DNA from 3 places in the Iodobacter sp. CM08 genome. Region 3 is predicted to be linked to each of the others. Evidence: predicted binding sites of a transcription regulator. Region 3 holds the regulator's gene; each other region holds the start of a gene.
The links. The regulator sigma-54, encoded in region 3, starts transcription at its own class of promoters, with help from an activator protein. The targets are predictions, from matches to a motif close to CTGGCACGCTTCATGCTT.
Positions count from the first base shown of each region.

Region 1 (7,676 bases), on a different contig from region 3:
CATAAAAAGCACCATGCTCTAAATATCTAAATTGATCCAAAGTCCCTTTTTCTACAAACATAATTGTTAGGGATCGAACAAACATTGCGCCAATGCCTAGGCCAATTGCAATAATAAAAATATTGTTAGATAGGGCAAATGCGCCAATGACACCATCAAAACTAAAACTGGCATCTAATACCTCTAAATACATAAAGGCAGAAAACCCTGTTCTTACTACGGCAGTTTGGCCGTGATTTTCTTCACCACCTAATAAAGCGCCAAAGCCATCCACAATGATGTAGGTGATGATTCCTGTAATGGCCGCTAGAATAAAATCGAGTTGGCTATGATGGGCAAGTTGTGTGGAAATAAAATAAACAATAACTAAACAAAGGCCAATTTCAATCCCGCCCATTTTCCCCATTTTAACTAAGGGTGATTCAATTATCGGTAGCCAATGTACTTCTTTGTTTTGGTCAAAAAAGAATTTTAAAAACACCAGCATTAAAAAAGCACCACCAAAGCCTGCCACAATAATATGCGAAGAGGTTAAAGTGGCCGCATATTGCTCAGGCTGCTGGATGGCCATGGTGAGTGCCGCCCAAGGGCTAAGCTGAGCAATCACCGCCACAATTAATACCGGAAAAATAACCCGCATGCCAAACACTGCAATTAACATGCCCCAGGTCATAAATCGTTTACGCCAGACGGCATCCATATCTTTTAAAACCGTGGCATTCACCACCGCATTATCAAAAGAGAGCGATACTTCTAATACCGATAAAATAGCGGCAATAAACATAGCCTTAGGGCCGCCCAAGGCGTAGGCGGCAGCGAGGCCCAGTAGCGTAATGATAAATGAGCTTTTAAAAAAGCGTAGGTGTGACAACATTGAGCGTCTCGGTATGTAAGGGATCTGTATTTCAATACTGAGATTTTAACAAGTGCATCATTACTTAGGGTAATTAAGATCTTTCACCTTGGTGGGTGCTCTGTAAGTAAGTTATAGGGGGCAAAGTTTGGAGCGGGTTAAAAAGCGCAAGCCTTCTGGCCCCTCTAAAGAAAACATTCCGCCGTGGCCGGGCACCACATCGATAATTAACTGAGTGTGTTGCCAGTAAGCAAACTGCGCCGCCCCTATATAAAACGGCATGCCGCCTATATAGCCCAGTAGTACATCGCTATCACCAATAATCAATTCCCCAGCCTGAAAACACATCGGCGAGCTGCCATCGCAGCAGCCCCCTGATTGGTGAAACATCAGCTCACCATATTTGGCAGCCAGTTTGGCAATTAAATCTAGCGCAGCGGGTGTGGCGCTGACTTTGGCATCGTTAGCCATGTTTATTTCCATTTTTTAAGCGTAAGAATGGTCATGTGCGCTGCATTACGCGTGGGCACGAGGCCCCACCCTGCATACCAACATCGGGTACTTGTAGGAAGGGCAAAACATTTTGTCTTGCCCACGCGTGCATGCCACAGACCCGTGCTTAGAAAAAACCCAAGGCATCTGGGCTATAGCTCACCAGCAAATTCTTGGTTTGCTGGTAATGATCGAGCATCATTTTGTGGTTCTCACGCCCGATGCCTGATTGCTTATAGCCGCCGAATGCTGCATGGGCTGGGTAGGCGTGGTAGCAGTTGGTCCAAACGCGGCCCGCCTGAATTTCGCGGCCCATGCGGTAAGCGGCGTGGCTGTCGCGCGTCCACAGACCAGCGCCTAGGCCGTATAGCGTGTCGTTGGCGATTGCTAAGGCTTCGTTTTCATCCTTAAAAGTGGTGACTGAAACCACCGGCCCAAAGATCTCTTCTTGGAAAATTCGCATCTTATTGTGGCCTTGGAATACGGTAGGCTGAATGTAATAGCCACCCGCCAGCTCCCCAGTCATTTGGGCGCGCGCGCCACCCGCCAATACTTTTGCGCCTTCTTGCTTGCCGATATCCAGATAAGCCGTGATTTTTTCCATCTGCTCCATCGAGGCCTGCGCGCCCAGCATGGTGGAGGCATCCAGTGGATTACCTTGCTTAATCGCGGCAACACGGCTGAGTGCGCGGTCCATAAAGGCATCATAAATCGACTCATGAACCAAGGCGCGGCTTGGGCAGGTGCAGACTTCACCTTGGTTCAGGGCAAACATCACAAAGCCTTCGATGGCTTTATTAAAGAAGGCATCGTCGTGCTTCATCACATCGGGCATAAAGATATTGGGCGATTTTCCACCTAGCTCCAGCGTCACCGGAATCAGATTTTGTGAGGCGTATTGCATAATTAGCCGGCCGGTGGTGGTTTCACCGGTAAAGGCGATTTTGGCGATGCGCTTATTCGATGCCAGCGGTTTACCGGCCTCTAAGCCAAAGCCGTTCACAATATTGAGCACGCCCTTAGGCAGTAAATCGCCAATGACTTCCATCAGCAGCAAAATGCTCAGCGGTGTTTGTTCGGCGGGCTTGAGCACCACGCAATTGCCTGCCGCCAGTGCAGGAGCCAGCTTCCATGTGGCCATCAAAATCGGGAAGTTCCAAGGAATAATCTGCCCAACCACGCCTAACGGCTCATGAAAATGGTAAGCCACGGTATCGTTATCGATCTGAGCAATGCTGCCTTCTTGTGCGCGTATCGCCCCAGCAAAATAGCGAAAGTGATCAATCGCCAAAGGTAAATCTGCAGCGCGGGTTTCACGGATGGGCTTGCCGTTATCCCATGTTTCCACTGTGGCGAGCATTTCTAAATTGGCTTCGATTCGGTCGGCAATTTTATTTAGGATATTAGCGCGTTCGGTGGTCGATGTTTTACCCCATGCTGTTTTGGCGGCGTGGGCAGCATCCAGCGCCATTTCGATATCACTGGCGTCTGAGCGGGGGATTTCGCAAATGACTTTACCGGTGATGGGGCTGACGTTTTCAAAATACTTCCCAGCCAGCGGTGCCTGCCATTCGCCATTGATATAGTTGGCGTAGCGTGCTTTTAATTGCAGAGGAAAACCATACTGACCTGGAATCAATGTGCTCATGCTGCTTCTCCGGTGGGTTTAGGGCTGCTGCCCCTGTCCACTGCTATTAGCAGAAAGCATGCCTGTGCATGGCTATATTGCACTGCAATGCAGGTGAAAACTTTGTGAAAGCTAGCATTGGGCGTTTATATATTGCAATGCGGTATCTGCAAAGGCGTTAAACCTTCGTATTTACAAGGGTTTAACGTATATTGTGTTTCAGATAAACCTTGTAAGTGTTGCAATTTGCAACAGTGGTTTTGAGCCTGCAACAAGGAGATCATCCATGTCTACTTCTCTGCCCGCCCTAAGCACGCAAGCGCGTCGTCAGTTTTTTGAAGAAGGGGTTTGCCCATCCAGCCTGCCGCAGCAGATTGCCGAATCTTGGCTGCGCTGCCGTCAGCAAGGCATAGCGGATGATGGTTTTGATCCTCTCGTAAGCGCTGATTTACAGCAGGCCTTGCAGGCGAATGAGCATCTACTGCGTGTGGCACTGCCAGAGCTAGATGGCTTATACGAGCAGGTGCTTGGCACGCAGAGCGTGGTGCTGCTTACCGACGCCGCTGGCCTCATTTTAAATACCACCGGCAATCCACAGTTTATGAAAAAGGCCGAGCAAGTGGCGCTGCTACCAGGAGTAAGCTGGGCCGAAGCCAGCAAGGGAACCAACGCGATTGGCACGGCGCTGGCGCTGGCTGATTCGGTGCAGGTGAGGGGAGGCGAGCACTTCTTGGCGCAAAATATCGGCATCTCTTGCTCGGCATCCCCTGTGTTTGCGCCCAATGGGCGGCTGGCTGGGGTGCTGAATGTTTCGGGCGACGCTTGCTTGCATCATCTGCACGCTTTGGGCTTAGTGCGCCTTGCCGCTCAGCAGATCGAGCATCGCTGGCTGAGCATGGCTGGGGATGAGCATTGGCTGCTGCGGCTGCACCCGCGTAGTGAATTACTCGGCTCGCCAAGGGAGGGAGTGCTGAGCTTTGCTGGGGAGACCCTGATTGCCGCCAACCGCGTGGCCCTGCACTGGCTGGGTTTAAGCTGGCAAGATTTAGGCCACAGCCGTTTTGCTGATTTATTTGAGGCGGCTTTAAAACCCATAGTCGCTCCGCAGCAAATCTATACCCAGCGTGGCCAGCATTTTTACATCACCATCACCGCCCCTAAGGCCAAGCTCGCTACTCGCCCCTTGATCGAACCCGAGTTTCACGAGCGAAGCGTGGTGCAGCCTTTTCAAAAACAATTAGATAAAGCGGTCAGGGTGCTAAATGCGGGCGTGGCGGTATTGCTACAGGGCGAAACCGGCAGCGGCAAAGAGGTATTTGCCAGAGCGCTGCATCAAGCCAGCCAGCGCAGCAAAGGCCCGTTTGTGGCGATTAACTGCGCTGCTCTGCCAGAATCCTTAATCGAATCTGAATTATTTGGCTACGAAGAGGGTGCGTTTACAGGTGCTAAACGTAAAGGGCATCTGGGTAAATTGCGCGAAGCCCATGGCGGCGTGCTGCTGCTCGACGAGATCGGCGATATGCCGCTGGCGATGCAAGCGCGTTTGCTGCGGGTGCTGCAGGAGCGTGAAGTTACCCCGTTGGGCAGTAGCCAGTCTTACAAAGTTGATTTTGCTATTGTTTGCGCCAGCCACCGCGATCTACCCAAGCTGGTTGCAGCAGGGGAGTTTAGGGCCGATTTATTCTATCGCCTGCAAGACTTTACTGTCCGCCTGCCACCACTCTGCGAACACGCGAATTTGCCCGGTTTTATTACTGGGCTTTGGCAAGAGCTGGGAGGAGTAAAACGGCAGATTCGGCTGGAAGACGAGCTATTGGGCGCATTAAACCGCTACCCTTGGCCTGGCAATGTAAGGCAGCTACTCAGCCTATTGAAAACCCTACTGGCCTTGGCGGACGACGGCGATAGCCTGGGTATCCGTGATTTGCCAGAAGCCTACCAAGTGCCGGTCAGCCAAGCCTCCTTAGCCAGCAACAGCCAAGGCCTGATCGAACAAACCATTGCCCAGTTTGAAGGCAATATCAGTAAAGCTGCAGCGGCGCTGGGCGTGGCGCGTAGCACGCTGTATCGGCGGCGGCGTAGCTTGGCTTGAAGTCTAAGCTACGGCACTCCCTTAATTTACAAAATTACTCCTGCTTTAATACTCGTACTTCCACTGCTTGTGGGGCAGGAGTGTTGATTATTGGGGGGGTGTTGGGCACTACCTCAGGCACCGCTGTGGGGGGGCTACTTAAGGCATCGGCTGCTGCGCCGCCTACGGCCACGACGCCTTTTACTCCTGCTTTGCCTACATCGTAAGCCACCCCAACGGCGGTAGTGGTGATGCTGACGGCGGCTGCGCCAACGGCCACCACGGCGCAGCCGCTTAGGTTAATGGCGAGCAGGCTTAGTAAGATGAAAGCTTTCATTTACCCATTCCTCCTACTTGTTGCGCTAGATAGGTGGCGTAGTTATCGGTCATGCCGCCGATAAAGTCGAGCACGCGGCTATAGCTCTCATACAGCGGCCATTCTTTTTTAGGGGCGTTGTATTCCATTAAATCGAGGATTCGTTTCATTCTAAAGCTCAGCTGTGGCGATACTTTTTGTTGGTAGGCGGCGTTGCAAAAGGCTCCCAGCAGAATATCTAAGCAGGTAAACGAGCCCACTTCGATTTCTATTTTGCGTCTTTCATTAAAGATGCGATCACGGGCGAGCTGCTTAGCGGCGTTGATGCCGTCTTTCATGCTGCTGGGGCAGGCGCTGAGTAAATCGCCCTTAAATTTACCTTCCATGATAGGGGTGTACTGCTGCATAAAGGTTTCAGTGGCGCTTAATACGCAGCGCTCGATGGCTTTGCCGCGCAGCAGCGATATTTTACGGCGATTGGATGGCGCGGCAGCGATTTCTAGCTCCAGCAAATCTTGCTGACCGCCACAAATTTTAATCAAGAGCGGCTCAACTTGCTCATACGCCAGCATGCCAATTTCTATGCCGTCTTCTAAATCTAAAATGGCGTAGCAAATATCGTCGGCGGCCTCCATCAGGTAGGAGAGCGGATGGCGCGCCCAGCTGTTTTTGTCGACCTTAGGCAGGCCTAATTCGGTGGTGATTTCTTCTAAGATATTTTTTTCAGATTGATAGCAGCTAAATTTGCCGCTGGGCGTGGCTTCGCTGGATGTCCACGGGTATTTTAGCGTGGTGCCTAGCGTAGCGTAGGTGAGGCGCATGCCGCCTTCAAAACGGTGGTTTTCTAGCTGGGTGACCACTCTAAAGCCCTGAGCATTGCCTTCAAAAGTCATTAAATCGAGGCGCTCGTTAGCGCTTAGATTTTGCAATAGATAGGCGTGTTGATCGCGGCAAAACCAATCGCGGATCGCGTATTCACCGGCGTGGCCAAATGGCGGGTTGCCAATATCGTGGGCAAGGCAGGCGGCTTGCACAATCGCACCGATATCGTAAGGCGTGATGTGTGGCGGCAGGGCGTATTGCAGCCGTTGGCCGACTAAAATACCCAAGCTGCGCCCCACGCAGCTCACCTCAATGGAGTGGGTGAGGCGGGTATGCACATGATCGTTTTCGGTGAGTGGATGAACCTGAGTTTTGCGCCCTAAGCGCCGAAATGGTGAGGAGAAAACGATGCGGTCGTGGTCTTTATGAAAATCACTGCGCCCTGATTCGTGATCAAATAAATCATTACGTACAGCGCCAAGTCGCTCGGCGTTTAGGAGCTGTTGCCAGTTCATCATAAATGGGTCTCATTGGGCGGTTATTTACGTGTTTGTTTGGAGATAAAAATAGTCCTGACTATGCCTCTTGCTCAATCTCACTATAAATATCGTAGGGGGGGGGCAACCCAACCCTATCAACTTAAGGGAGATTTGCTGATCGTTAAATCTTAAGCGATCAACTTAGATCTATCTATTGCAAGGATTGAAACATCGTAGGGCGGGTGCAACCCGCGTTTTTTTAGCATGACTCGCGGGTTGCACCCGCCCTACGAATGGCATATTGCTTAAGCGGATAGGATTGGTGTGAAATACATCCGTGGTTCAAGGTTTAGCGCCATTTCATGCACAGTTCAGGCTCTATGTAACTTTTTTAGCGCATATGGGGTTGCACTCGCTCTACAAACTCCAAAACCAAACTAAGCACTCAAGACATCCATCTGCATAGAGCCCATTGAGCAAGAGACATAATCAGGAAAATAGTTTACTGCTTTGGCTGCAAGTCTAGATAATATTGCAGTAAGTCATTTGGCGCGAGTGGGCAGCTAAAATAATAGCCTTGAATCAGATTGCAATCGTAGGAGATCATTTTTTCTAGCGTGGCAAGATCTTCTACCCCCTCGGCCACCACGCTTAAATTCAGTTTATGCGCTAGATTAATTACGCTTTCTACGATATGCGCGTCGGTGTCGGATTGGGTAATGGTGCGAATAAAGCTTTGGTCGATCTTTAGCTCATCAATGGGTAGGCGTTTTAAATAAGAAAGCGAGGCATAACCCGTGCCAAAGTCATCAAGGGCCAGCTTACAGCCTAGCTTTTTAAGCGCATACAAGCTGCTGATGGTAGCTTCTAAATCCTCAATCGCGGCGGATTCGGTAATCTCAAAAATAATACGGTTGCCAGGGATATTCCACAGGCTAAGTGCGTTTTCTACCTCTTGGGCTAAGCGCGAATCTAGTAGATTAGATGGGGTTAGATTAATACTTAAACTGCCTTTT
Region 1 is NZ_JAWQUO010000007.1:34,824-42,499, forward strand. It holds gene R6242_RS05260 (DUF475 domain-containing protein) at 1-874, opposite strand, end outside; gene R6242_RS05265 (DUF779 domain-containing protein) at 986-1,324, opposite strand; gene adh (aldehyde dehydrogenase) at 1,473-2,993, opposite strand; gene R6242_RS05275 (sigma-54-dependent Fis family transcriptional regulator) at 3,259-5,064, shown strand; gene R6242_RS05280 (hypothetical protein) at 5,099-5,380, opposite strand; gene R6242_RS05285 (deoxyguanosinetriphosphate triphosphohydrolase) at 5,377-6,699, opposite strand; gene R6242_RS05290 (putative bifunctional diguanylate cyclase/phosphodiesterase) at 7,163-7,676, opposite strand, start outside.
Region 1: adh (aldehyde dehydrogenase) is a predicted target of sigma-54. The motif match lies at 3,041-3,058, and genes of this name have one in related genera.

Region 2 (7,676 bases), on a different contig from region 3:
TAAAGTGGTGGAGATGGAAGAAATCAATAGCGAATTCTCCACAGCCGACGTAGTCCTAATTATTGGTGCCAACGACGTGGTCAACCCCGCAGCCAAAAACGACCCCACCAGCCCCATTTACGGCATGCCCATTTTAGAAGCCTATAAGGCCAAAACCGTGATGGTGGTTAAACGCTCGATGAGTGCAGGCTATGCGGGGCTAGATAATGATTTGTTCTATATGGATAGAACCATGATGGTATTTGGCGACGCTAAAAAGGTGGTGGAGAAGATGTTGCAGGCGGTGCATTAAAATATGTAGCGTGGGCACGCCTTTGTGCCCACGCAGCCTAATCAAGCTAATTACCCCAGCAAAAAAATGGCCCAGAAATCATCTGGGCCATTTTTATTACAACCATCAAACAGTCACTGGTTTATCCAAAATTGGCGCGGGCTGCACCTCTACTTTGGGCTCTAGCTCATCAGGCAACACATCACGCTCTTCGCCCAGCTCGTTTTCCCACTTACAAACCACCCCTGTCGCCACGGCATTGCCGAGTACATTGGTGGCAGAGCGGCCCATATCTAAGAAATGATCCACCCCTAAAATCAGCAATAGCCCTGCTTCTGGAATATTAAACTGCGATAGCGTAGCGGCAATTACCACTAAAGATGCACGTGGTACGCCCGCCATGCCTTTTGATGTGAGCATCAAAATCAGCAGCATCATAATTTTTTGCATCAAGGTCAGCTCAATGCCGTAAGCCTGCGCAATAAACAAGGTGGCAAATGTGCAATACATCATCGAGCCATCAAGGTTAAACGAGTAACCAATTGGCAATACAAAGCTGGAAATCTTCTTATTGCAGCCAAACTTTTCTAGCTGCTCTAAGGTTTGCGGATAAGCCGCCTCGCTGCTGGCCGTGGTAAAGGCCAGCAATACCGCCCCACGAATCCGGCGCAGCAAAGAAAACACCCGTGTTCTTAAAAATATAAAGCCCAGCAAGGTAATCACACACCACAGCATAAAGATGCTGAGATAAAAGCTCGCCACAAACTTGCCATATACCGCCAGTACGTCAATCCCTTCTTTAGCAATCACCGCCGCCATCGCAGCAAACACGGCAACTGGCGCAAAGTTCATAATGTAGGTGGTGATTTTCAGCATGACATGGGCCACCATATCAATCACATCCACCAGCGGGGCAACCCGTTTACCCAGCGCAGCACCCGCCACGCCAAAGAAAATAGAAAACACTACAATTTGCAAAATTTCATTCTTAGCCATCGCATCGAAAATGCTGCTTGGGAATGCGTGATGCAAAAAATCTTTCAGATTCATCGCGGTTTTAACCACACCGCTGTCTGTGCCCACAGCGGGTAATGGCAGATTTAAACCCACGCCTGGCTCAAGAATGGTCACCATCACCAAGCCCAATACAAGGGACGTGAGCGACATAAACATAAACCAGCCCATGGTTTTAAGGCCAATCCGGCCAATTGCGCCGCTATCCCCCATTCTGGCGATCCCTACCACTAAGGTAGAGAAAACCAGTGGTGCAATAATCATTTTGATTAAGCGTAAGAAAATATCACTGAGTAGCGATATATAAGAAGCAAAAGAAGCCAGCGAAGCAGAGTTATCTGCATATTGATTCACGGCATAGCCACAGATAATACCCAGCACCATGGCTAGGATAATATATAAAGTTAAATTTTTAGACTGCATTACAATTCTCTGTATTCTTACCAAGCAATTCAGTACGGCAATAGAAAAACACAATCATCCAAAAATACTAGCGAATAAGCCAGATTTAAAGATAAATAAATGATATCTATTTCGACTTAAAACTTACTTAATATTCTATTTTTAATTAATGAAATATTCTTATTTCAAAAACAATAAGCAAGCCAAACGCGGATATTGCCAAGCGGGGACGCAAGCAATACAGCGGTGAGGCCTCACAAACGCAGCCAGCAAGGTATCGTTTCTAAATGAAATTCGAATCATCATGCACTCTTACATCACGCTATTACACCGCAAGTCTTACTTGTTCGCATGTGCATTATTTACATCCAAACGAGGAAAGCCTGCCCCAGAGTCTCCAGAGCAGGCAAGGCGTAAGAAAAAAACAATTAACAAACGCTATTTATAAAGGATAAACCAAGTTTTTCAGCAGCTTAGGCTTACAAGGAGGCCGGTGAAATTATTTTCAAAGCCGACACAATACTGTAATCAACCAAACCTCAAATGATACTTAAAGCCCTTAAAGTAAGGAAAAAACTGCCTGTGTAAAGCGATAAAAGTAAGGCTACCAATCAGGCCCAGCGTTAACCAAGGCAGGCTTGGCGTATTCAAGCTACGCGCGTTATCGAGTAAAAACCCTCCGCCGGTATAACCAAACAAGCCGCCCAAAGCCAAGCCCATTCGCCCCATTCCCATATAGCTGGCCCTTGCCTCTGGCTGGGCAAAACGGGCCAATAGCGCTTCTCTAGCTGGCTCGGTAATTAATGTGCCCAAATAAAAGAACGTCAGCACCACAAAGGCCGCCACAATCCCACTCACCAAAGCCATCGCGGTCATGCTGATGCTCATTAAAGCAATCCCCGCCAAAACCCGTGTTTCTAAGCTGAAATAACGCTCGCCTAATCTTGCCAAAGGATAAAGTAAGCACAGTGCCAGCATGGCATCCAAGCTATACATCCAGCCCACCGCCTGTGCCGTGCCTGCCAATTGTTTTATCACCACAGGCATCAACAGCATGATTTGCACACAGAGCACGTAATAGCCGCTGAGCGTCAGCACAAACACCAAAAAAGGCTTATCAGCCAGCACCGTACGAATTGCTGCCATTGCCGAAGTCCGTTTTGCGGCTACTTTATAAGCAGGCAAGAAAATAGCGTTGACCAAGGCCGTTAATATAAAGGCCGCGCAGCCGCCCATCGCCACCCAATAAAAATCAAAAATCAGCAACCATGAGCCAATCAAAGCCCCCAACATGGCGGCGGCGCTCTCTTGCATCATGAGTAGCGAATAAAAACGATTACGCTCGGCAGGGCGAGTCAGCTTAATAATTAAAGCGCTACGGGGCGGATCAAATAACATGCCACCTAAGCCAGATAGCACGCAGGAAAAAACCAAAATACTGGGGTGACTGGCCCATGCCATCACGGCAAAACCTGCCGCCCGCAGCAGCATCCCAGCCACAATCAAAGGTTTTGCCCCAAAGCGATCCGCCAAAGAGCCACCAATTAAACCCAACCCCTGCTGCGATAACTGCCGCACACCCAAGGCCAAACCCACAGCGGCGGCAGCCCAGCCTAATTGGTCTACAAAATGCAGGCTGATCAGCGGAAACACCAAAAAAAACCCACACACCACCAGCATATTATCCAACATAATAAAACGCCGCCCCAAGCGCCTTGCCCGCTCTGCCCCTGCCATTTTCTTGCCCCTATGAATGATTAATGCATATTCTGGGCCGATGACAGTTATTATAGAAGTCATTAACTGGCAATATTTAATATAGGTTTTTCTTATGTCTCTTAGCCTTGATGATTTGCAATTACTGCTGGATATCGTGGCCTGTGGCAGTTTTAGCCAAGCAGCGGCTAGGCGCGGCTGGTCACAACCTCAGGTTAGCCAACGCGTCAGCCTGCTAGAGGCCGATTTAGGCACACAGTTATTCCAGCGCCATCGCCGAGGAGCCATTGCCACGGCAGCCTGCCTCGCATTTTTACCCTCAGTCAAAGAAGCCTTAGCCGCGCTAGAAACCGGCCGCCAAACGCTACAAGGCGCACCGGCCCTCCCTAGAATGCAGTTAGCCTGTATGCCCTCTTTAGCCTCGGTGATTTTTGGGCCTATTTTGGTGGCGCTCGCCAAAGCACCACTCGAAATCCGCTGCAATAGCGATCATTCGCCCAATATCATGGAGCAGCTATTAAGCGGCAAAGCCCAGCTTGGCTTTATCTTAAAATGTCCGCCCATGGCCGGCATTCAGATGGAGCGCATTTGGCGCTCCCCTATTGTGGCGGTGGTGCACAAACGCCACCCTCTTGCTCGTTCTGGGGTTTTAAGCTTGGCTGAAATTGCCAACCAGCAACTCGCCCCACAATTTTGGGGAGATGGCTGTGACCAGCTCATCAATCAGCTACGCAGTTATCGCACCGCTAGCGGCCCTATTCACGCCATTCAACCCGCCAGCGCCGCCCGCGAAATGGCCATGGAGCATGGCTTTTTAACCTTTATGCCTGAAGTTGCCGTTAAGCGAGATTTACGCGAGGGGCGGCTAATCAAACTAGAGATCAGCGATTTACCTGTTTGGGAATGGGAAGTCATGATGGCGTGGCGCAGCGGCAAGCGCAGCGACAGCAGCAAGCAGCTCGTAATTGATACCGTCAGGGCGATGGCAGCGGACTGGGCTTAAAAAAGTAAGAATGATTCCCAACAAAAAACACGAAGAAACAAGTTTAAGCGCCCGTGTTTTTTCGTGCTTTTTGTGGATTAACCATTTTTAGCCTAAGCGTGATTACAGATTCACCCGCTCAATCTTATTTAAACTGCGCCCCAAAAAGCGCTCGCCCACGCTTTGGAATTTAACCGGCACGTCGGTCACGTAAAAACGGTATTCCGGCGCCTGGTGGCTTGGGTTGGCCATGCCAGAAGACTGCAATAAATCAGCCGCTTGATCAGCAATGGATAAGGCCGAATCAACTAGTTTCATTCTCCCTCCTACCACGTCTAAAAGCAGCGGCTTAATCAGCGGATAGTGGGTACAGCCCAGAACCAGTGTGTCGATTTTTTCTACAAAGACCGGTTTTAAATATTCCTGCGCCGTAAGTTTAGTCACCGGATGATCTAGCCAGCCCTCTTCTACCAGCGGCACAAACAACGGACAAGCCTGTGAATACACTCGATAGCTCGGTTTAATTTGATGAATGGCACGGGCATAGGCGTTAGAGTTGATGGTGGCTGGCGTGCCAATCACGCCAATTCCTCCCGTCCAACTCACCTCTACAGCACTTTTAGCGCCCGCCTCAATCACGTCCAATACCGGCACATTGGCATTGGCTCGCACCAAATCCGCCGCCACCGCCGCCATGGTATTACAGGCAATGATCAGCATTTTCACCTGCTGATTTTGCAAAAACTGAGCAATTTCTTGAGTAAAGTGGGCAATGGTATCCACCGATTTCACCCCGTAAGGCACACGGGCGGTATCACCAAAATAAATAATATTTTCAAACGGCAGTCTGTCCATCAAGGCGCGCACTACGGTTAAACCGCCAACGCCAGAATCAAACACGCCAATAGGATGGGAAGGAAGAGATGGATTTTGCATGGAATGGTATTTTACGCTGGAGTACCGATCTGGGCGAGCTGGATATTTCGGTAATTCGGGCATATAGCGCATATTTTTAGTGATAAAACCAAAAAACCCTTAAACATAACTTTTTTTGCTTAGCGCATATGGGGCTTCAGCCTCCCTACGATGCTTTGCTCCCAATGAGAGTGCAGAATTGCGCCAATAAAAAATGGCCCGTTTCATTGAAACGGGCCATCACTTAAACATCAGAGCTTAAAAGAATTTAAGCCGTTACGCCTTGATGCATCATTTTTTGCAGTTTCTTGGTCGACAAGAGCAAGAGCGCCGCAGCGGCCATCGCCATCCCTACAAATAGCATAAAGAATTCATAGATGCCGTTAATTTGGTAGCCCATAAAGCTTGGGATAGCTTGGCCCGCTTCTGGATAGAAACCCGCCAAGATACCGGCAAACCAGTTGGCCGCCGCGCTGGCGGTAAACCAAACCGCCATCAAAAGCGATGCAAAGCGGGCTGGAGCGAGCTTATTCACCAAGGACAAACCAATCGGAGAAAGACATAACTCACCCATGGTGTGCAGCCAGTACATCGTCACCAACCACATGATCGATACTTTTACGCCTGGCTCGATATGCTTTACTGCCATCGCAATCACGATATAACCAAAACCTAGGAACAGCAGGCCCCAAGCCATCTTGGTTGGTGAGCTTGGCTCTGCGCCGCGCTTAGAAAGAAAAGTCCATACTGACGCCAATACTGGTGCAAAAATCAGCACAAACACTGGGTTTAAAGACTGGAACCATGAAGTTGGCACGGTAAAGCCCAGCACTTCACGATCAAGCGATTCGGCAGCAAAGAAAGTCAGCGAGACGCCCGCTTGCTCAAATGCAGACCAAAAGAAAATTACGAAAAATGACAATACGCCAATCACGATAATGCGTTCGATATCCACTTGAGTCAGCGGTGTATCGCGGATAGCACGCTCTTCTGCACTGATTTTACCTGGTGCCAAGCCGATCAATTTTCCTGCCGGATCAACCAGATACTTGTCACGAAAGCTAATAAAGATCACTAAGGAAATCAGCATCCCCACGCCAGCAGTCAAGAATCCCCAACGAAAATCTGCAGGGTTACCCGTATCGCCCAAAGCGCCACAAATCAGTGGTGCCATAAACGAGCCTAAGTTAATCCCCATATAAAAAATGGTATAGGCCGTGTCTTTGCGGCTGTCGTTTGGCTCATAAAGCTGGCCAACCATGGTTGAGATATTGGGTTTAAAAAAGCCATTGCCCGCAATAATAAAACCTAAACCACTATAAAACAGCGGGATCGCAATTTTAGCTTCTTGAAACCAAGTACCTGCAAAAAATAGTAAAAATTGACCTAGGGCCATCAATAATCCACCCACCACAATAGAGCGGCGATTACCCCAGAAACGATCGGCTACATAGCCGCCAACCAGCGGAGCCAGATACACCAAGCCCGTATATTGCCCATACAGCGCCGAGGTAAAATGCTTGTCAAAAGACAACGCAGAAATCATAAACAGCGCTAATAAAGCACGGTTACCGTAGTAAGAAAAGCGCTCCCACATTTCAGTGGCGAATAAAAGGTAGAGGCCTTTAGGGTGGCTAGGCTGATTTGCCATCTGGGCATCCTTTGTAAGTATCAAGTGTTGTGTTGCTACTATTAATACCTTACAAACGTAGCGGTGCGTTACTTAAAAATCCCACTTTTACAGAGGTAATTTTCACAACAACGGAACTAACAACGCAAAAATTGAACTAAGGCGACGTAAATAGTATTGTTTTTAAATGTGCAAAATGCCCGCTACACCGCGTAAATACTTACTTTCAGCAGGAATCTATTTTCTATATTAAGCAATTTAGGCCAATGCAGAGTTAAAGTAGCCAGAGCATCGCTCTTTATGCCGTAAGCGTGCTTGATTTAGCGCATATATTGGCATTTTATGCCGATGACAAGCGCATAAAATATTGTGAATTTAGAATAACGGGGAATGGGAGGTGAAAAAATTGCCAACATCATCAGCTTGCTCAAAGCCAAAACAAGCAATCAATTACTTACGAAATAAGAAATGTATCTAGCTTTACGAAAGCCATCTTGCAACACGCAAAGCGCCTCTCACAAAAAGCATAAATGTAGTAAGCACACGACTGGCCGTACCCTAATTAAATATCAGGCGTAACCAGCCGTGCCCCCTAGCCGCAGAGTGAGTTTGAAGCAAAGTAAGGCTTTAAGCGCTGCAATTAATGGAAATGCCCTTCTGCCGCTTTAGCGCCCACTTCACGCTCTTGCACCATTACCGACACCTCAACCGCGCCTGATTTTTTAAACTGTAATTTCAGCGGAAAT
Region 2 is NZ_JAWQUO010000021.1:54,332-62,007, reverse strand. It holds gene R6242_RS13480 (NAD(P)(+) transhydrogenase (Re/Si-specific) subunit beta) at 1-292, shown strand, start outside; gene R6242_RS13475 (dicarboxylate/amino acid:cation symporter) at 398-1,708, opposite strand; gene mdtH (multidrug efflux MFS transporter MdtH) at 2,216-3,487, opposite strand; gene R6242_RS13465 (LysR family transcriptional regulator) at 3,519-4,406, shown strand; gene murI (glutamate racemase) at 4,509-5,321, opposite strand; gene R6242_RS13455 (peptide MFS transporter) at 5,569-6,951, opposite strand; gene R6242_RS13450 (copper chaperone PCu(A)C) at 7,571-7,676, opposite strand, start outside.
Region 2: R6242_RS13475 (dicarboxylate/amino acid:cation symporter) is a predicted target of sigma-54. The motif match lies at 1,877-1,894, and genes of this name have one in related genera.

Region 3 (7,676 bases):
AAGCCAGATAGCAAAATGAGCTGCTGACGACTCATTCGCCCATCTCCATAAATTTTTGATGTCTTTCAATAAACTCACGCGTGGAATCGATGCCGCGTAATTGCAAAATATAATTACGCACCGCAGCCTCAACCAATACCGCTAAATTTCGACCGGCCGCCACGGGAATCACTAATTTGCGGATCGGCACACCCAAAATATCCTGCGTGGCCGCCTGCATTTGCAACCTATCCATCGGAGCCAGTTTTTCTGCCCCCGCCTTGGCCAAATGCATAATCAGCTTTAAGGTTTTACGCGGCCTCACCGCCGTTTCACCAAAAATAGTACGGATATTCAGCACGCCAATCCCGCGCACTTCTAGAAAATCGCGCAGCATAGGCGGGCAACGCCCTTCCAGCGTTTCTGGATTGGTGCGATACACCTCAACCACATCATCGGCCACAAGGCCATGGCCACGGGAAATTAGCTCTAGTGCCAGCTCGCTCTTACCCATCGATGATTCACCCGTCAGCAGTACACCCACTTCCAGCACATCCAAAAACACCCCGTGCAAATGAGTTGAAACCGCTAGCGCTTTTGATAGGTAATAGCGCAGCACATCCATCAGATAGGGGGATTGCTCAGGGGACGTAAGCAGCGGCACATGAAAGCGCTCGGAGGCTTCGCGCAGGCAGTCGCCAACGATCTGGCCGTTGGCCACAATCACCGCCGCCATCTCGTTTGAGAATAATCGGGCCAGTGATTCTCTTTGCGCCTCAACGCTTAGCTGCAAAAGATAAACCGTTTCAGCCACCCCAAGCACTTGAATGCGATTGGGGTGAATAAAATTCAGGTGACCGACCAAAGACAGGGTTGGCTTTTGCTCAGACGCATCATTAGATAACAGATTATTAGCACCAGATTGCCCTGCAACCCAAGTTAGGCGCAGTTTTTCGGCGTTATCAATAAACAGTTGTCTAACTGAAATCTGTGGCATAAGGCTCCCAAGTGCTGATTAACTTCCAGATTTGCCCTGGCTCCGTTGCGGCCAACAAGCTTTCTCGCAATACTTTATCTGAAAAAAGCTGGGCTAATTCAGACAAGATTTGTAAGTGTAGATCGGTAGCGTGTGCGGGCACGAGCAAGACAAACACCAAGGAAACCGGCTTACCATCAGGCGCATCATAAGGAATAGCCTCATCTAAACGCACAAAAGCACCGGTTGCTTCTTTTAGGCCTTTAATACGCCCGTGCGGAATAGCCACGCCTTGACCAAGGCCGGTGGAACCAAGTTTTTCTCTAGCAAATAAGCTATCAAAAATAACGCTACGGGCAATGCCGTGGCTATTTTCAAATAGAATCCCTACTTGTTCAAAAATACGTTTTTTACTGCCGACTTCCATATCAAGGAAGACATTACCACTTGGCAGAATTTGGGCGATCAGACTCATTGTAGGCAGACCAAAACAAGGACGACAGCTATTGTAGCGCCGTCGCTTGAAAACAAAAACGGGAACCCGAATAAACCGGTTCCCGCTAAGGTGAAAGAAATCGCTTTATTCAGCGCTAGGTTGATGCTGTTTAATGGATTCGTTGCGATGATCCATTGATTTTTCTTTGTGCTTTACAACTTGACGATCAAGTTTATCTGCCAAAAGATCAATCGCTGCATACATATTTTCATCCGTTGCTTCAACGTGGATATCGCGTCCGCGAACATGAACGGTAGCTTCAACTTGGTGTTGCAGTTTCTCCACGGAGAGGATGATATTTACATCAATCACATTATCAAAGTGCCTGATAACCCGCTCCATCTTACTGTTCACGTACTCACGGATCGATGGGGTTACTTCAAGATGATGGCCACTGATATTCAAATTCATAGGGTTACTCCTTCCGTTGGGGCCTTACAAACTTTTGCGCTGACTTACTGGGTAAATCTGCAACGCCTCACGGTATTTAGCAACGGTACGACGCGCTACCACAATACCTTGGGCGGATAATGCTTCTGCCAATACGCTATCACTTAAAGGTTTTTTCTTATCTTCTTGCTGCACCATCTGCTTTATTAAAGCTTTGATAGCGGTTGCAGAACATTCACCACCGGCGTCTGTGTCTACATGGCTACCAAAAAAATACTTAAACTCATACAAACCACGCGGCGTTAACATGTATTTTTGCGTGGTGACTCTAGAAATAGTTGATTCGTGTAAATCGAGCTCTTCTGCAATATCCCTGAGTACCAAGGGCCGCATTGCCACTTCACCATGTTCAAAAAATGCCCGCTGCCGCTCTACAATCGCTGTTGCTACTCGTAAAATTGTTTCAAAACGCTGCTGCACACTTTTTACTAACCAACGTGCTTCTTGTAGCTCGCGGGCTAAATGAGCGCCGTCGCCTTTCTGTAAGATATCTGCATAAAGCCGGTTAACGCGTAATTTTGGCATGGATGCATCATGCAATCTAACCCGCCAAACCCCACGTACTTTTTGCACAACCACATCGGGGCTTACATATCTTGGCGAGGTTACAGACCACTGTGCGCTCGGCCTTGGGTTTAAACTTACAATTAATTCTTGTGCGGCTTTTAGCTCAGCATCCTCGCATTTAAAGGCTCGTTTAAGCTTAGTGTAGTCCCGTCCAGCTAATAAATCGAGTGAATTTTGGGCAATCTTCAAGGCTAAATCTTTAGCGGCACTCGGCGGTTTTTGGCGCAACTGTAAGCATAATGAATCGGCAGTATCCCGAGCACCAACGCCTAAGGGCTCTAAGTGCTGTAAGCGGACTAAAGCAATCTTTAAGTCATCAAGTTCGAGTTCATAATCTTGGATAAGTTCCTCTGGCAGCTGAGAATAGACTTCATCTAAGGGCTGGGAAAGGAAACCATCATCATCCAAAGCTTCAATCAACATCAATAACAAAGACTTATCCCGATGCGGTAGCTGCAGCAGGCCTGCTTGCTGTAGCAGGTATTCACGTAAATCTAGATCACGCGCAATATTGGTGGCGGGGTCAAAATCATCATCGTCATCTGAGCCACCATGACTCGTACCCTCCCAGCGCAAACCATCATCATCCCCACCCATTTCCCACTGTGGCTCGGGCTGCTCAACTTCCCCTGCGGGGGCTTCCTCGCCACGCTCCAGCAAAGGGTTGTCATTTAGGTACTGCTCAAGCTCTTGCTGAAACTCAAGCGTAGAAAGCTGCAGCAGCTTAATAGCCTGCTGCAATTGTGGCGTGAGGTTTAGTTGCTGGGAAAGCCGCAGCTGCAGGGTTTGTTTCATTTACATACGGAAATGTTCACCGAGATACACTCGACGCACACTTTCATTAGCCACAATATCTTTTGGAACACCTGACGCCATCACCGCACCTTCCGAGATGATGTAAGCACGATCACAAATACCTAAGGTTTCACGCACATTATGATCAGTGATGAGCACACCGATTCCACGTTGCTTTAAAAAACCAATAATACGTTGAATATCCATCACGGCAATCGGGTCTACCCCTGCAAATGGCTCATCCAGCAAGATAAAGCGTGGGTTTGCTGCAAGTGCGCGGGCAATTTCTACCCGCCGCCGCTCACCACCTGATAAGCCCATCGCACCAGCATCCCGCAAATGGGCAATATGTAAATCATTGAGCAGCTCATTGAGGCGAGTATCAATCTCAACACGATTTTTGCAATGCAGCTCTAGCACTGCAGTAATGTTTTGCGCCACCGTCATTTTACGAAAGATAGATGCTTCCTGAGGCAAATAACCTAAACCTCGCCGTGCCCGCTGATGAATGGGTAAATGGCCGATATCCTCGCCATCGAGCATAATCCGCCCGCCATTCATCGCAACTAAACCCACCAACATATAAAAGCTAGTGGTTTTGCCCGCGCCATTAGGGCCTAGCAAGCCAACCACTTCGCCACTAGAAATTTCCATAGTGACATCACGCACTACGGTACGTTTGCCGTAGCGCTTTTCTAGCTGTTCTGCGCGTAAAGAACTACTCATGGAGCGGGAGCCTTTTTCGGATTGATCACGATATTCACCCTGCCACCTTCTGTTTTACTCTGCGCTTGGTAGGCTTCATTGTTTAGATCGTAAGTGATTAAATCGCTATAAATTTGATCTTCGCCCCGCTTCACCCAAGCTTTATCCAACAACTTAAGAATGCCAGTACGCCCGTCGTAATCAAAGCGCTGTGCCTCTGCATCTACCCACTCGTTACCACCATCCATTTTTTGCCGAAACCGCACGGGGCTGCCATTGCCTGTCACAAACTGGTTGCCCGCTTCATCTTGGCGCACGGAGAGTTTATCTCCACGAATGCTGAGCGTACCTTGAGTCAGCACCACATCATTAGTACAGACGCTAGCCTGCGTTTTTTGATTCATCACACAATTTGCAGCGGCGATTTTAATAGGTTTTTCGCGGTCGGTTTTTTCTGCATGCACGGGGCTAGCAAGCAAAAACAGTAATACGGTGTTAAGGGTTACGAAGCGGTTCATAGCTCATCCTGACTTTAGATTTAAGTTCCAGTGTTTCGGTATTAGAATTAGCAATAAAACCCACCGACTCAACAACGTAAGTGCCCATTACGGCACGGGCGGGGGCATCTGAGCTGGCAATGCCCTGCTGTGGTAAAACCTGCATATCTCGGCCATTAATGACTAACTCGGCCTGTGTGCCACTGGCAGCGCGCACCATTTTAACCGGCCCAGGAAACCAAACCTCACTACCACGCTTAATTGACTTAGCCCGCTCGCCAGTCACATCCAAACGGGGTTGTTCTGGCGCGGTATAGCGCAAATGAGGATTTTCTAGCCAGGTGATATCACCCGCAGGTAAGTGAGAAACATGAGTGGCAGTAAGCTGGGAAACAGGGCGGCCATCCTCTCCAAAACGCACAGCGGTGGCTCTATCAACCAACATGTCTGGTTGATCAGAATTCACCGCGTATGCCGCACTAGGCAAGGTAGCCGCTCTATCAAGCAACCAAGTTAACCCGCCCAGCAGCAACACCAAAGCCAAGGGCAGCAGGCGAGTAGTACCACGAACAGCCATTAGGCGAGGTACGGCGCCATAGCGGCATCAAATGTGCCTTGCGCCTGCATTAGATATTCACAGACTTCACGCACAGCACCACGGCCGCCTTGGCTACCGCTAATGTAATGAGCATGTTTACGCACTAATTGTGGAGAATCAGGCACGGCTACGGCAAAGGCCACTCTACGCATCACGGGCAAATCGATCACATCATCACCCATATAACCGCAGGCATCCGCGCTAAGGCCAGCAACCTTTAATAGCTCTTCAAAGCTTGCGCCTTTATCGTGAGCGCCTTGATAGAGGTAGTCTACACCCAAGTCTTTGGCGCGTTTTTCAACCAGCTTAGAAGTGCGGCCGGTAATAATGGCTAGCTTTACCCCGCTGGTGCTCAACATTTTTAAACCATGGCCATCTAGTGAGTTAAATGCTTTTAACTCTTCACCACTATCGCTGTAAAACAGGCTGCCATCGGTCATTACACCATCAACATCAAAAATCATTAAGCGAACCGCTTTGGCTTTATCTGTCATTATTTTTCCTTTATTCATCCCTGATTATGTCTCTTGCTCAAGCAAACTCAAAAAAGAGCGTTTGTAGTAACCTTACAGAAGCATAAATAATCTCATGCCTTCGGTAAGCTCAGGTTTAACGGCTAAATTTGAATCTGAGACATAAGGGAACCTCGAAAAACCCATCTTTCGTCATAATACTGCGTTGCGCTTTAAAAAAATCTCCTTACATATCAAACATATGCAGCGTCGATTTTTTTAAAACGCGCCTTGTCTTATTTAGAAATATAGGTTTTCGAGGCCCCCATAAGCCGCTTTTTATTTACTGATTTTGCTGATGTTAAACGACACGGGCGCGAAGTAGGTCATGCATATTGATCGCACCGACCAATACTCCAGCTTCTAGCACCAATAAACCATTGACGCGGCGTGCGTCCATTTGCTGCACCGCTTCGGCGGCTAATTTGTGCGATTCAATCGTTGCCGGTGCTAAAGTCATCACCGTTGATACGGGAGTATCACGCACATCGACGCCCTGATCCAGTGCACGGCGCAAATCGCCATCGGTAAATATTCCGAGCAGCTTACCTGCAGCATCCACCACGGCGGTCATTCCCATGCCTTTCTTGCTAATTTCTAACAGGGCATCGCGCAGTAATACATCTTGCTGCACCACGGGCAAAGCGTCACCGGTATGCATTAGATCGCGTACCAGCACCAATAAGCGCCGCCCTAAGCTCCCACCTGGGTGGGACAAAGCAAAGTCTTCAGCCTGAAAGCCACGTGCCTCTATGAGCGCTACCGCCAGCGCATCACCCAAGGCCAATGCGGCGGTAGTACTTGCCGTTGGGGCAAGGTTCAACGGGCAAGCCTCTTGTGTAACCCCTGAATCTAAATGCACGTCCGCTTGCTTGCTTAAAGTAGATTGCTCATTACCCGTCATGGCGATCAAGGGGATGCCTAAACGCTTCAGGCTAGGTAACAAAGCAATCACTTCGTCACTTTCTCCTGAATTAGACAAGGCCAGCACCACATCGCTGCGAGTAATCATGCCTAAATCGCCATGCGCGGCTTCAGAAGGATGAATAAAAAAAGCCGGAGTGCCCGTGCTGGCCATCGTGGCGGCTATTTTTTTAGCGATATGGCCTGATTTGCCAATACCAAGCACGATGACACGCCCTTGGCAGGCTAGAATCAACTCACAGGCAGTGACAAAACTGGGATTGAGTCGATCGGCCAGAGCAAAAACAGCTTCGGCCTCAACCCGCAATACGCGCTTGGCGCAGTCGAGGATAGATTGGGCATTTTTCATATGCGCGAAAGTATAAGAGATGCAGCCCCTCTCCCGCCACCTGCGTCTTCTGGCAATATGCCAATCAAGATCAATAATGGTGCATAAAACTTATGCACCACCCAGTATTTAAGGTAAACAAGGGATAGGGAGGGAGTACGCAATCAAGCTAGTATTTAAATCAATCCCCCTAAGGTCTGTTGACGTTTCATTCACGGCTGTGTTCGCTGCAGTTTTGGGGCTGAACAAGGCTAGCAAAGCCAAATACACATGGTCAGTAAAATGCACTCAACGCCCCCAAGCCACTGCTTAGCAGTAGGATAAAGCCAACCAGCCATTCGCCATTTCCTTCGAGCCCTATGTCCATCCAGCTATCCTCATTACTGCTTTTGCTTGCCGCCGCCGTACTTACGGTGGTGCTTTGTCGTCGCTTAAAGCTTCCTGCCATGCTGGGCTACTTAGTGGTTGGCCTACTGATTGGCCCCCATTCCCTTGGTTTTATTACGAGTAGCGACGAAGCCACCCACCTTGCCGAGTTTGGTGTGGTGTTTCTGATGTTTACCTTGGGGCTGGAGTTTAACCTTGCTCGCCTCAATGCCATGCGCCGCATTGTATTTGGCTTAGGTGCCATGCAAGTACTGACGATGGTGGGTGTAGTGATGGCAATTTGCTTGATAGCCGGCCTAGATTGGAAGGTGGGCTTAGCATTGGGTGGCGCTTTATCGATGTCATCCACGGCCATGGCATCTAAATTGCTGGCTGATCGCAACGAGCTGCACGCGCCGCACGGCCAAAACGCCATCGGCATTTTGCTCTTTCAAGATTTAGCCGTAGTGCCGTTTCTGATTA
Region 3 is NZ_JAWQUO010000052.1:6,557-14,232, reverse strand. It holds gene rapZ (RNase adapter RapZ) at 1-35, opposite strand, end outside; gene hprK (HPr(Ser) kinase/phosphatase) at 32-976, opposite strand; gene R6242_RS20385 (PTS sugar transporter subunit IIA) at 957-1,430, opposite strand; gene hpf (ribosome hibernation-promoting factor, HPF/YfiA family) at 1,536-1,862, opposite strand; gene R6242_RS20375 (RNA polymerase factor sigma-54) at 1,887-3,263, opposite strand; gene lptB (LPS export ABC transporter ATP-binding protein) at 3,264-3,989, opposite strand; gene lptA (lipopolysaccharide transport periplasmic protein LptA) at 3,986-4,486, opposite strand; gene lptC (LPS export ABC transporter periplasmic protein LptC) at 4,464-5,042, opposite strand; gene kdsC (3-deoxy-manno-octulosonate-8-phosphatase KdsC) at 5,042-5,557, opposite strand; gene R6242_RS20350 (KpsF/GutQ family sugar-phosphate isomerase) at 5,877-6,848, opposite strand; gene R6242_RS20345 (monovalent cation:proton antiporter-2 (CPA2) family protein) at 7,187-7,676, shown strand, end outside.